4 regions of the Bacillus sp. 01N42_2 genome follow, and region 1 is predicted to be linked to each of the others. Evidence: riboswitches for the same ligand, from Rfam matches in the RefSeq annotation. Region 1 holds a riboswitch; each other region holds the start of a gene.
What was found. A riboswitch is a leader RNA that binds a small molecule or an ion and turns the genes downstream of it on or off. The one in region 1 is predicted to bind S-adenosylmethionine.
Positions count from the first base shown of each region.

Region 2: another riboswitch for S-adenosylmethionine. It lies ahead of metE (5-methyltetrahydropteroyltriglutamate--homocysteine S-methyltransferase); the one in region 1 lies ahead of AC1DN5_RS13270 (bifunctional homocysteine S-methyltransferase/methylenetetrahydrofolate reductase).
Region 3: another riboswitch for S-adenosylmethionine. It lies ahead of mtnK (S-methyl-5-thioribose kinase); the one in region 1 lies ahead of AC1DN5_RS13270 (bifunctional homocysteine S-methyltransferase/methylenetetrahydrofolate reductase).
Region 4: another riboswitch for S-adenosylmethionine. It lies ahead of metK (methionine adenosyltransferase); the one in region 1 lies ahead of AC1DN5_RS13270 (bifunctional homocysteine S-methyltransferase/methylenetetrahydrofolate reductase).

Region 1 covers NZ_JBFTRO010000005.1:201,342-204,880, reverse strand. Annotated here, with positions in the region: gene AC1DN5_RS13280 (CvfB family protein) at 1-554, opposite strand, end outside; gene AC1DN5_RS13275 (YajQ family cyclic di-GMP-binding protein) at 654-1,145, shown strand; SAM riboswitch class I at 1,246-1,367, shown strand; gene AC1DN5_RS13270 (bifunctional homocysteine S-methyltransferase/methylenetetrahydrofolate reductase) at 1,457-3,298, shown strand; partial or broken gene AC1DN5_RS13265 (GNAT family N-acetyltransferase) at 3,362-3,539, shown strand, end outside.
Region 2 covers NZ_JBFTRO010000002.1:612,875-616,413, forward strand. Annotated here, with positions in the region: gene AC1DN5_RS06765 (STAS domain-containing protein) at 1-126, opposite strand, end outside; gene AC1DN5_RS06770 (S8 family peptidase) at 346-1,305, shown strand; SAM riboswitch class I at 1,446-1,600, shown strand; gene metE (5-methyltetrahydropteroyltriglutamate--homocysteine S-methyltransferase) at 1,684-3,539, shown strand, end outside.
Region 3 covers NZ_JBFTRO010000002.1:581,302-584,840, forward strand. Annotated here, with positions in the region: gene AC1DN5_RS06610 (pyridoxal phosphate-dependent aminotransferase) at 1-258, opposite strand, end outside; gene AC1DN5_RS06615 (carbon-nitrogen family hydrolase) at 351-1,130, shown strand; SAM riboswitch class I at 1,223-1,377, shown strand; gene mtnK (S-methyl-5-thioribose kinase) at 1,487-2,671, shown strand; gene mtnA (S-methyl-5-thioribose-1-phosphate isomerase) at 2,678-3,539, shown strand, end outside.
Region 4 covers NZ_JBFTRO010000003.1:544,451-547,989, reverse strand. Annotated here, with positions in the region: gene pckA (phosphoenolpyruvate carboxykinase (ATP)) at 1-1,131, opposite strand, end outside; SAM riboswitch class I at 1,329-1,467, shown strand; gene metK (methionine adenosyltransferase) at 1,637-2,839, shown strand; gene asnB (asparagine synthase (glutamine-hydrolyzing)) at 2,983-3,539, shown strand, end outside.

The sequences.
Region 1 (3,539 bases):
ATCAGAAAAGAGCCAGATGCGATCAGTCTGTACACCGTGCCTGTCAAGTCTTTATTCATGACGTCTTCCTCTGCATCCGTAAATAATTCACTGATGATATCCTCAGGCGCCGGCTTGGCAAACATGCGTCCGCGGCTTGTCACCTTCAGCATGCAATACAGTCTGTCGCCTTTTTGGGGCCAGACGGATTTGTACGGAGGAAGATGCTCCGTTGCGACAAGCGCGTCTTTCGACAAACCGACGTCGACGAATACGCCCATATCTTCCACTGCGTCCGTCACTTCCACCCATCCGTAATCATAAAAGCTGATGAGCGGCTTTTTCATTGTCGCCGCGAGTCTTTCCTGATGGTCGACGTAAATAAATACGTCCACTTCATCTCTGTCTTCGATATCCTCCGTGATTTCACTGTTATGTAAAAGAACCGTATCCTCGCCGTCCGTTAAAAAATAACCGAAATCGGTCTGGTGATCTATACTAAGCGTGAGCTGCTGCCCTGGTTTCATGTTATCGTCCTTCCTGCTTCGCCCGTCAGAGGCTGATGTTTTTCTCATTTTTTCCAATTCGCACAAATTCATGCTTTGTGCTGTTGGACATTTCTCTTTATTCTACTATAATCAACACATAAGTGAAATGTTATAGGAGGTTTTCTCATGGCAAAAGAAAGTTCTTTTGATATTGTATCCAAAGTTGAATTTCCTGAAGTGCAGAATGCGATTCAGATGACGCTGAAAGAAATCGGCACGCGCTATGACTTTAAAGGATCTAAAAGCAATGTGACTTTAGAAAAGGAAGAACTTGTTCTGATTTCTGATGATGAGTTTAAATTGAATCAGCTCAAGGATGTGCTGAGCGGCAAGCTGATTAAACGGGATGTGCCGACGAAAAACATTGAATACGGCAAAATCGAAAATGCATCGGGAGGCACGGTGCGCCAGCGCGCGAAGCTTGTACAGGGCATTGATAAAGACAACGCAAAAAAAATCAACGCGGTGATTAAAAACTCCGGCTTGAAGGTTAAGTCGCAGATTCAGGACGACCAAGTGCGCGTCACCGGAAAAAATAAAGATGATCTGCAGCAGGTTATTGCAGCCGTCCGCGGAGCAGACCTGCCGATTGACGTTCAATTTATTAATTTCAGATAAATTATGTGATTCCTATTGATTATTGTCTCTATTTTCGGTAAATTTGGAGAAAGGGATTTTCACAGTTAAGTTTTGGAAACCCATGACAATTACATGAACGTTCTTATCAAGAGAAGCCGAGGGACTGGCCCGACGACGCTTCAGCAACCGGTGTAGTGGTTTACCCAAACCATGACCAAGGTGCTAAATCCAGCAAGCTAAAAACAGCTTGGAAGATAAGAAGAGAGACAAATGATTACAAAGTCTTCTTCTTAAGAAGACTTTTTTTATTTCTCTTTTTTCCTTGCTGAATGTGATGAAGGAGGCAAACAATGGGACTATTACAAGACTTAGAAGAACGGATTTTAATCGGAGACGGCGCGATGGGCACTCTCCTCTACTCCTACGGCATTGACAGATGTTTTGAGGAACTGAATGTATCTAAGCCCGATGAGATCAAGCGGATACATAAGGCATACGTGGAAGCCGGTGCAGATATCATCCAGACGAACACGTACGGCGCGAATTTTATTAAGCTCTCCAGATACGGCCTTGAGGATGAAACGAAAAAAATCAATCAGGAGGCGGTCAAAATCGCGCGCGCTTCCTCAGACGGCGCTTATGTATTGGGAACGATGGGCGGCATCCGCACCTTTAACAAAAACGCCTACAGCCTTGAAGAGATTAAACGCAGCTTTCGGGAGCAGCTTTATTTATTGCTGCACGAAGAGCCGGACGGCCTGCTTTTGGAAACATACTATGATTTAGAAGAGGCGCGCGAAGTGCTGAAGATCGCCAGAAAAGAAACGGAACTTCCGATCATGCTGAACGTATCCATGCACGAACAGGGCGTGCTTCAGGACGGAACGCCGCTTCGGGAAGCTCTCAGGTCAATTGCCGATCTCGGCGCTGATATAACGGGAATCAATTGCCGGCTCGGCCCGTACCACATGATTGAAGCGCTGACAGAAGTGCCGATTTTCCGTGACGCTTATTTATCGGTCTATCCGAACAGCAGCCTTCCGTCCTTAGAAGAAGGCCGGCTTGTTTATGATACGGACGATGCCTATTTCCGGGAAAGCGCCGTACAATTCCGCACTCAGGGCGCTCGCATTATCGGCGGCTGCTGCGGCACGACGCCCAACCATATCAGAGCCATGGCTGAAGCGGTTCGCGGACTTTCACCGGTCACTGATAAAGAAGTGAAAATCAGACGGGAAGAAGAAGTCATCTCCGTCCGGGATGAACGGACCGAGCCGGGTTTAAACGAAATCGCCGCGCAAAAACGGTCAATTATCGTAGAGCTTGACCCGCCAAAAAAATTGAATTTTGACAAATTTCTGCAAGCGGCGGCTGAATTAAAGGAAACCGGCATAAAAGCGCTGACGCTCGCCGACAATTCATTGGCGACACCGAGAATCAGCAATGCCGCCTGCGGTTCATTGCTGAAAGAGCGCCTTGATATCCGTTCTCTCGTCCATATTACATGCAGAGACCGCAACATCATCGGCCTTCAGTCACATTTAATGGGGCTGGATACGCTCGGGCTTACCGACATTTTAGCCATCACCGGCGATCCTTCAAAAATCGGCGACTTTCCGGGGGCTACCTCCGTCTATGATTTAACGTCCTTTGACTTGATCAGGCTGATTAAACAATTCAACGAGGGCATTTCTTTATCGGGGAAACCGCTCGGCAAGAAAACAAACTTTTCCGTAGCCGGGGCGTTTAACCCGAATGTCCGTCATTTGGATAAGGCCGTAAAACGGCTGGAGAAAAAAATCGAGTGCGGCGCTGACTACTTCGTGTCTCAGCCTGTCTACTCAGAGCAGCAGCTCATTGACATTCATCATGAAACAAAACATCTCAAAACACCGGTGTATATCGGAATCATGCCGTTAACGAGCAGCCGCAATGCAGAGTTCATTCATCATGAAATCCCGGGCATTAAGCTGTCTGACAGCATCCGCGAAAAAATGGCGCTCGCCGGCGAAGACAAACGGAAGCAGAAAGCCGAGGGCCTCGCCATCGCCAAGTCGCTTCTTGACACGGCGTGTGAACTGTTCAACGGAATTTATTTAATCACCCCGTTTCTCCGTTCTGATTTGACGTCAGAGCTCGCTGCTTATATTAAGCAAAAGGATGAAAAGCGGGCCGATGTATATTTACATTGATAATCAAGAGGCCGCCTGATGTGACAGGCGGCTTTTTATCACAGCAGAAGACACGGCGTACCGCGCGGCATGGCGGCGCTTGAGGAATATCGGACGCAAAAAGCGCGAAGCACGTTAATCGCTCATGCAGAACGGAAACTGGCCGGAATGGGGGCGGCGCTTGTCTGGTGCAACGCCAGATGTCACGTAAAGGGATATTACGAAAAGCTCGGCTGGCAAAGCACCGGCGGCCCCTTTGACA
Region 2 (3,539 bases), on a different contig from region 1:
GATGACGGGATTTGTCAAAGAGTAAATCGAATTCGGATCCGAATCTTCCATCGTTTCAATCCATTCTTTCGCAATTTGATCCACCCGTTCGGAAAAATAGTCGTACAATGCTTCACTTATCTTCATACCTCTTCTCCTTTCCCATTTCCAATTATAGCGTCAGCTGGTGCCGAATCAAAATAAAAGCCGTTGAACCATCCAATTATTTGAAATTATTTAGTGCAATAGATTGCGCCTTTTTTATGAAAATGCTTCAAATGACTCTTTCCGAACGGCATAATCTGCCATAAAATAGTAGCAACACCCTTGAATCCACTCGCAAGCATAAAAAAGGAGGGCTTTTTTATGAATGGTGAAATGCGGTTGATTCCTTATGTCACGGATGAGCAGATCATGGATGTGAACGAGCTTCCTGAGGGTATTAAAGTGATTAAGGCGCCAGAATTGTGGGCAAAAGGGTTTAAAGGAAAGGATATTAAAATCGCGGTGCTTGATACAGGCTGCGACATTAATCATCCTGATTTGAAAGACCGGGTTATCGGCGGAAAAAACTTCACCGATGATGACGAAGGCAAAGAAGACGCGATTTCCGATTACAACGGCCACGGGACACATGTTTCCGGAACGATTGCCGCCAATGATTCAAACGGCGGAATTTCAGGTGTTGCGCCGGAAGCGAGCCTTTTAATCGTTAAAGTTCTCGGCGGTCAAAACGGCAGCGGCAAATACGAATGGATCATTAACGGCATCAACTACGCCGTTGAACAAAAGGCGGACATTATTTCCATGTCACTCGGCGGACCGAACGATGTGCCTGAACTGAAAGAAGCCGTCTCAAATGCGGTAAAAAGCGGTGTACTGGTCGTTTGCGCAGCAGGAAATGAAGGTGACGGAGACGAGCGGACAGAAGAACTGTCGTATCCGGCCGCTTACAACGAAGTGATCGCCGTCGGATCAGTCTCAATCGCCCGTAAATCGTCAGAATTTTCAAACGCAAATAAAGAAATTGACCTCGTGGCGCCCGGAGAAAACATTCTCTCCACCCTTCCCAACCATAAATACGGGAAGCTGACGGGCACTTCAATGGCCGCCCCGCACGTGAGCGGAGCGCTGGCCTTAATAAAAGGGCTTGAACAGGACTCGTTTCAGCGGACGCTTTCTGAAGCCGAAATTTATGCCCAGCTTGTGCGGCGTACTCTTCCTTTGAACATCTCCAAAACATTGGCCGGGAACGGGTTTCTGTATTTAGACGCGCCTGATGTGCTCATGGAAAGAGCCGAACAGGCACAGCTGCTGTCTTTCTGATATTTTTCTCATATAATGATTGATCCGCTTGTCAAAATCACCAATTTTTAAAATGTGAGATTTTCTATTGACAGTGATCTGAATAAGCTGATAAGATAACCAACAAATGATGTAACTTTTCAAAAAAATTGAAATATTTTCTCTTATCGAGAGTTGGGCGAGGGATTGGCCTTTTGACCCCAACAGCAACCGACCGTAATTCCATTGTGAAATGGGGCGCGTGATTTTTGCGCCGAGACGATAGTCTCCTAAGGCACGGTGCTAATTCCATCAGACGTGATCTGAGAGATAAGAGAGGCTTAAATTTTGATGTTAAAGCCTCTTTCTCTCATGAGAAAGAGGCTTTTTTGTTACATCTCACTTAAAGGAGGAGACTTAATGACTACAATCAAAACTTCAAATCTCGGTTTTCCGAGAATCGGCTTGAACAGAGAATGGAAAAAAGCACTTGAGGCTTATTGGAAAGGAAACACTGATAAAGAAACGTTTCTTAAAGAGCTTGACGGTTTATTCTTATCGGCTGTCAAAACGCAGCTTGACCAACATATCGATATCGTGCCGGTCTCTGATTTTACTCATTATGATCATGTGCTTGATACCGCCGTCAGCTTTAACTGGATTCCGGAAAGATTCCGCAGCATCACGGATCCCGTTGATACATATTTCGCGATTGCCCGCGGTGTTAAAGACGCCGTTTCCAGTGAAATGACAAAATGGTTCAACACCAACTACCATTACATCGTTCCTGAATATGACGAAAGCATTGAATTCCGTCTGACGAGAAACAAACAGCTTGACGACTACCGCCGGATCAAAGAAGAATTCGGAGCGGAAACGAAACCTGTCATTGTCGGTCCGTATACATTCGTCACGCTTGCGAAAGGATACGAAGAATCAGAGGCGAAAGCGATTCAAAAGCGCCTTGTTCCTCTTTATGTGCAGCTGCTGAAAGAGCTTGAAGCTGAAGGCGTCAAATGGGTTCAGATTGATGAGCCAGCCCTTGTGACAGCCTCTGCTGAAGATGTCCGCGCCGCAAAAGAACTCTATGAATCTATTGCAAAAGAGCTTTCAGGGCTGAATGTCCTCCTGCAGACATACTTTGATTCGGTTGATGCATATGAAGAACTCGTTTCGTATCCTGTACAAGGAATCGGGCTTGATTTCGTGCATGATAAAGGCAGAAACCTTGAGCAATTGAAAAAGCACGGCTTCCCGAAAGATAAAGTGCTGGCAGCCGGTGTGATCGACGGCCGAAACATTTGGAAAATCGATGTTGAAGAACGCCTTGATGCGGCTTTGGATATCCTCAGCCACGCTGATGTTGAGGAGTTATGGATTCAGCCTTCAAGCAGCCTTCTGCACGTGCCGGTGGCGAAACACCCTGACGAGCATCTTGAAAAGGATTTGCTGAACGGCCTGTCATACGCTAAAGAAAAACTGGCGGAACTCGGCGTCTTAAAAGAAGGGCTTCTGTCCGGCAAAGCGGCTGTCAGTGAGCAGATCGAAGAGTCAAAAGCGGCACTTAAAGCTTTGAAAGCATTCGCGACAGGGGCGAACTCAGCTCAAAAAGAAGAATTGAATCAGCTGACAGAAAAAGATTTCTCCCGCCCTGCAAGCTTTGAAGAACGATTGGCGCTGCAAAATGAATCACTCGGTCTTCCCCTTCTGCCGACAACGACGATCGGAAGCTTCCCTCAATCTGCAGAAGTGCGGAGCGCACGGCAAAAATGGCGGAAAAAAGATTGGACGGATGAACAGTATCAAGCGTTTATTAATGCGGAAACGAAGCGCTGGGTTGAGATTCAGGAAGAAATCGGCTTAGACGTGCTCGTTCACGGAGAATTTGAACGGACGGACATGGTCGAATACTTCGGTGAAAAACTGGCCGGGTTCGCCTTTACGAAATATGCATGGGTGCAGTCTTACGGTTCACGCTGCGTACGTCCGCCTGTCATTTTCGGAGATGTCGAATTTATCGAACCGATGACGGTAAAAGATACGGTCTATGCCCAATCGCTGACAGAAAAGCACATGAAAGGCATGCTGACGGGACCTGTCACCATTTTAAACTGGTCATTCCCGCGCGTGGATATTTCAAGAAAAGAAATCGCCTTCCAGATCGGGCTTGCCCTCAGAAAAGAAGTAAAAGCGCTTGAAGATGCCGGTATTCAGATTATCCAAGTGGATGAACCCGCGCTCCGCGAAGGACTGCCGTTAAAAACGCAGGATTGGGA
Region 3 (3,539 bases), on a different contig from region 1:
CTCCCTTTCATAAAATTCAGCCGCAGCTTTTTTGAAGCTGTAAGCGCCCCGGAATGATGAGTATTTATGATTTTCCGGCCTTTCGACGGCACGCTTCATTTCTTCAACGATATGCTGAGGTGTCGGCTGATCAGGGTTCCCCTGTCCTAAATTGATGATGTCTTTGCCTTCTTTCAGCTTTTGATTGACCTTTTGCACCAAAGATGCAAAAAATTGTTCCGGCAGCTGTTTGAGTACATCTGAGACTTCAAAGTTCATATTTTCACCTTCTAAAAATGTCTTGAAATGATAGTCCATCATCATATATGGTTAAATAAAAAAAGTAAAGAGAAACTTGAGGTGTATAAAAAATGAAATGGACCGTTTCCTGTTTGCAATTTGATATTTCATACGGAAATCCTTCAGAAAACTTCAAAAAAGCAGAATCTTTGATTGAGCAAGAAAGCCGCCATGCTGATGTCATCGTGCTTCCTGAGCTGTGGACGACCGGCTATGATCTCACACGGCTTGACCAGCTGGCGGATGAAAACGGCGAAGTTTCGGCACAATGGCTTAAAAAAACGGCCAAAGCATACAACGTACACCTCGTTGCCGGATCTTTTGCCGTCAAAGAAGGCGAAAATGTCTATAACACTATGTACATCGCCGATAACAGCGGGCAGATCGTGAAGCGCTATCAGAAAGCCCATCTGTTTCAACTGATGGATGAACATCTGTATCTGACAGCAGGAAACAGTGATGGTTCCTTTGAGCTTGACGGTGTCAAGTGCGCCGGGCTGATCTGCTATGATATCCGTTTCCCCGAATGGATCAGAAAGCATACGTCCCAAGGAGCGAATGTCCTGTTTATCTCTGCGGAATGGCCTCTGCCCCGCCTCGATCATTGGCGGAGTCTGCTTGTCGCCAGAGCCATTGAAAACCAATGTTTTGTCGCAGCCTCTAACTGCACGGGGTCAAATCCCGATAATGAATTTGCCGGCCACAGTCTGATTATTGACCCGTGGGGCAGGATTTTAGCGGAAGGAGATCGGACGGAAGGCGCAGTCCGGGCGGAAATCGATGTTTCAGAAAGCGCGTCCGTACGCGAGACCATCCCGGTTTTCAAAGATTTGCGGCGTGATTTATATTAATTTTCAAAAAAATGTTGACAAGAATATCCGGCACCTGCTAATATTTTCATCAACTGATTAATCCGAATTGTGATACAAATCAATATATTTTTCTCTTATCGAGAGTTGGGCGAGGGATTGGCCTTTTGACCCCAACAGCAACCGACCGTAATTCCATTGTGAAATGGGGCGCGTACATTTTGCGCCGAGACGATTGTCTCATAGGGCACGGTGCTAATTCCATCAGATGTTATCTGAGAGATAAGAGGCGGACTGCACTGTTTCGGCCTCCTTCTCTTTCAGAGAAGGAGGCTTTTTTTCGGGCGTATTCTCCGTCACGATCTCTTACTGCCACTACATAATTGGAGGGTAAATCCATGTCTGCAACTAAAACAAGTCTTTATGAACAATTAACGGAAAGCTCCGCCGCAGCGTTAGCTGTGAAGCTCGGCTTATTTCAAAGCAAAAGCACTCTCACATGCCGTGAAATCGGCGACGGCAATTTAAATTACGTCTTTCACGTTTTCGATAAAGAAAACAAAAAGGGACTGATTATCAAACAGGCGATTCCTTACGCGAAAATCGTCGGGGAAAGCTGGCCGCTTACGATTGACCGGGCGAGAATCGAAAGCAGCGCCCTCATCCGCCAGGGCGAACACGTGCCCCATCTCGTTCCGGCCGTTTACTATTCCGATACTGAAATGGCGGTTACGGTAATGGAAGACCTTTCGCATTTGCGGATTTCAAGAAAAGGGCTGCTGGAAGGGCAGCATTATCCGAACTTATCGGTTCATATCGGTGAATTTCTGGGAAAAACGCTCTTTTACTCATCCGATTATGCGCTTGATGCAAAAGTAAAACAGCAGCTCGCAAAGCAGTTTACAAATCCCGAACTTTGCAATATTACAGAAAGGCTTGTGTTTACAGAACCGTTTCTCGACCATGAAACAAACGATTTTGAAGAGGAGCTGCGCCCATACGCAGAAAAAATTTGGAACAATTCCCGCCTGAAAGAAGGCGCTGATGAATTGAAAGCCGTCTTTCTGAATTCCGCGGAAACATTGGTTCACGGCGATCTGCATACGGGAAGCATCTTCGCCGATGAACATGAAACAAAGGTCATTGATCCCGAGTTTGCTTTCTTCGGACCGATCGGCTTTGACATCGGCCAATTTATTGCAAATCTGCTGTTAAACGCACTCAGCCGGGACGGTGACGACAGACAGCCATTATATGACCACACCTCCGCCGTATGGGACACATTTGTAAAAACATTCAGTGAAGCATGGGAGAAAGACTGCCTGCCTTCCTGCAGACACCTGCTGGAAGATACACTGAAAAACGCGTTTGAGGAAGCGGTCGGTTTTGCGGGATGCGAACTGATCCGGCGCACGATCGGGCTCGCCCATGTGGCTGACTTGGATGAAATCACTCCGTTTGATAAACGAATTGAACGGAAGAAGCTGGCGCTTGAAATCGGCGCCTATTATATCGAAAACAGAAAAGAACTGAAGCATATTACTGAGGTTCTGGATCAATTTAAGCTCCGTGTAAAGGAATGATGCAGCATGACAAATGAATTTGCCATCCCCCGTTCCGTGGAATGGAAAGAAACACACATCCGCATTTTAAATCAGCAAAAGCTCCCTGAGGTCACTGAGTATGCGGATCTTGCAACAAAGGAAGATGTATTCGACGCGATTGTCACACTGAAAGTAAGGGGCGCTCCGGCCATCGGTATAACTGCGGCGTTCGGACTCGCGCTTGCCGCCAAATCGTTTGAAACACGCGATCTTTCTGATTTCCGCCGTCAGCTCGCCGATGTCAAAGCATATTTAAACAGCTCAAGACCGACTGCCGTCAATCTCGCTTGGGCGCTTGACAGACTGACGGATTCCATCAGGAATGCAATCTCAATCAATGAAGCGAAGACAACGCTCGTTCATGAAGCCATTCAAATTCAGGTTGAAGATGAAGAAACATGCCGGATGATCGGCCAAAATGCGCTGCACCTTTTTAAAAAAGGCGACCAGATCATGACCATCTGCAATGCGGGTTCAATTGCCACAAGCCGGTACGGTACGGCGCTTGCTCCCTTTTACTTAGCGAAACAAAAAGACCTCGGCCTTCATATTTACGCATGTGAAACAAGGCCCGTTCTCCAAGGATCGCGGCTGACGGCGTGGGAGCTGATGCAGGGCGGGATTGATGTCACGCTCATTACTGACAGCATGGCCGCCCATACAATGAAGGAAAAACATATTTCAGCGGTCATTGTCGGCGCTGACAGAATTGCTAAAAACGGAGATACAGCCAACAAAATCGGAACGTACGGCCTCGCGATCTTGGCAAACGCCTTTCAGATTCCGTTTTTTGTGGCCGCACCGCTTTCGACCTTTGACTTGCAGATTGAAAACGGCGATCAGATTC
Region 4 (3,539 bases), on a different contig from region 1:
TGCGAGTTTGCTTGTGTACCCGCTTAAGAAATGATACATTGCCTGTTCCTTCGTCAGTTTGCTGATCGGAGGGAGCACCCCGAACGCGTCCGCCGTTAAAAAGACGATCGCCTGCGGATGGCCGGCAATGCTCGGCTGCACGATATTGCCGATCATCTCAATCGGATACGCGGCTCTTGTGTTTTCCGTGTAGAAGGAATTGTCGTAATCCGCCTCACCCGTTTTTTCATCAAGCACAACATTCTCAAGAACAGACCCAAAGCGGATCGCACGAAAAATCTGCGGTTCTTTTTCTTCGCTCAGATTGATACATTTAGCATAACATCCGCCTTCAATGTTAAACACGCCGGAGTCTGACCAGCCGTGCTCGTCATCGCCGATCAGTTTCCGGTCCTCATCGGCCGAAAGCGTCGTTTTCCCCGTGCCGGAAAGACCGAAGAACAAGGCGACATCACCTTTTTCACCGACGTTGGCTGAGCAGTGCATCGGCAGAATATCTTGCTGCGGAAGAAGGAAGTTCATAATGGAGAAAATTGATTTTTTCATTTCTCCGGCGTATTCGGTACCGCCGATTAAAATGACGCGCTTTTCGAAAGATACAATGATAAATGTTTCCGAATGCGTGCCGTCCGTCTCCGGATCCGCTTTAAAATGCGGAGCTGAGAGAATGGTAAAGGGCTGTGCTTCCGAATCCCTTTCAGCCGTCTCCGGTCTGATAAACAGCTGGCGCGCGAACAGGTTGTGCCATGCAAATTCATTTACGACTGTAATCGGCAGTCTGTATTTTTCATCTGCGCCTGCGAATCCTTCAAAAACAAACAGTTCATCTCTCTGTTTTAAGTAGCTGACGACTTTGGCGTACAGCTTTTCAAACGCCTCTTCAGAAATGGGCTGGTTCACCGCGCCCCAATCAATTTGATTTTCTGTGCTTTTTTCACGAACAATAAATTTATCTTTAGGTGATCGTCCCGTATATGCACCGGTAGTGGCGCGTACGGCGCCCGTAGATGTCAGTGTGCCTTCATTTCGGGTGATCACTTTTTCGGTAAGTTTTGGCGCCGATAAATTATGATGCACATTTGGACTTGCGAGTAATGCTTGAAGATCTGCGGTTAAATCAACTAATTTCATAAAACCCTTCCTTTGCCGGTTTATTTTTATTTCGCTGAATGTGGAATTAGTATAACACATATATAAAAATAGTCTATACTGTTTATTATTTTTTGTTTGTGTTTTTCCATTGCTTCCTGAAATAAAGGCGCGTAATCGCTTTAATTCATATTGACACTTTCCGCCCTTTTACGATAAGATATTTCATTGAGCGGATACTCTTATCCCGAGCTGGCGGAGGGACAGGCCCGATGAAGCCCAGCAACCGGTTTCTCTGTAAAAAAGCAGGTGAATACACTGTGGGAAACCAAGGTGCTAACCTGATGCAAGGTTTAATATTTCCTTGAGCGATAAGAGTGAAAGGCACACAGACCAAACCCTTTCCTCGAGTGGAAAAGGTTTTTTTATTTCATAAAATATGCCAATTAACATTCTCTGATATAGTATGACATTGTATTAAGAGGGAGCGAGTTCCGTATCATATGAGAAGGTCTTTCAAAAGATCTTTTTTCAGGAGGAAAAGTGAATGAGTAAAAACCGTCGACTATTTACATCTGAATCTGTTACTGAGGGTCATCCGGATAAAATCTGTGACCAAATTTCTGACAGCATCTTAGATGAGATTTTAAAAAAAGACCCGAACGCGCGCGTAGCCTGTGAAACATCTGTAACGACAGGCCTTGTGCTGGTAAGCGGAGAGATTACAACTTCAACATACGTTGACATTCCGAAAACAGTCCGTGAAACGATTAAAGAAATCGGCTACACACGGGCAAAATACGGATTTGATGCGGAGACTTGCGCTGTTTTAACATCAATTGATGAACAGTCTGCGGATATCGCGATGGGTGTCGATCAGGCTCTTGAAGCGCGTGAAGGCACAATGAGCGATGCTGAAATCGAAGCTATCGGAGCGGGTGACCAAGGTCTGATGTTCGGTTATGCGTGTAACGAAACGAAAGAGCTTATGCCGCTTCCGATCTCTTTGGCGCATAAATTGGCCCGCCGTTTGAGCGAAGTCCGCAAAGAAGACATTCTTCCGTACCTTCGCCCTGACGGAAAAACGCAAGTTACCGTTGAATATGACGAGAACAACAAGCCGGTCCGCATCGATGCGATCGTCATCTCGACTCAGCACCATCCGGAAATTACGCTTGAGCAGATTCAGCGCAATCTGAAAGAGCATGTCATTAACCCTGTCGTGCCTGAGGAACTGATTGATGACGAAACAAAATACTTCATCAACCCTACGGGACGTTTCGTAATCGGCGGTCCTCAAGGCGATGCGGGACTTACCGGCCGTAAAATCATCGTTGACACATACGGCGGATATGCACGCCACGGCGGCGGTGCATTCTCCGGTAAGGATGCGACGAAAGTAGACCGTTCAGCGGCTTACGCTGCGAGATACGTAGCGAAAAACATCGTGGCTGCAGGACTTGCTGATTCTTGTGAAGTGCAGCTTGCATACGCAATCGGCGTGGCACAGCCTGTATCTATTTCCATCAATACATTTGATACAGGAAAAGCTTCTGAAGAGAAACTGATCGAAGTCGTACGGAATAACTTCGACCTGAGACCTGCTGGCATTATTAAAATGCTTGATCTGCGCCGTCCGATCTATAAGCAGACTGCCGCTTACGGCCACTTCGGACGTCACGATGTGGATCTTCCTTGGGAGCGTACTGACAAGGCGGATGCGCTTCGCAAAGAAGCACTAGGAGAATAATTTTATAGCCGCTTATTTAAGCGGCTTTCCCTTTTTGCAGATGCTGCCATGCTTATTTTTTACATAGCGTGAAACCAATGGCGTAACAAAGCGTCTATAAAAAGGGGGTTCAATTAGAAAATTACACTTATGGAGGCTATACTATGTGTGGATTTGTCGGTGTTTTTAATAAGCATCCATTAACTCAAACCGCAGATCAAGAAGAGCTAATCAAACAAATGAACCAAATGATCGTTCACCGCGGTCCTGACAGCGATGGGTATTATCATGATGAGCACGTCGGATTCGGCTTCAGACGGCTCAGTATTATTGACGTAGAAAACGGCGGACAGCCTTTATCATATGAAGATGAGAAATATTGGATCATTTTTAACGGCGAAATCTATAACTACATTGAATTGAGAGAAGAGCTTGAAGCGAAAGGCTACACTTTCAATACAGATTCCGATACAGAGGTGCTCCTTGCGACATACCGTCATTATAAAGAAGAAGCTGCTTCAAAGCTTCGCGGAATGTTTGCGTTTTTAATCTGGAACAAAACTGACCGTGTCATGTACGGCGCGAGAGACCCGTTCGGCATTAAACCGCTGTATTACACAACCATCGGGGACAAAGTGTATTTTGCATCTGAAAGAAAAAGTTTAATGGCCGCTCAAAACGGTATTGATCTCGATAAAGCTTCTTTACAGCAATATATGTC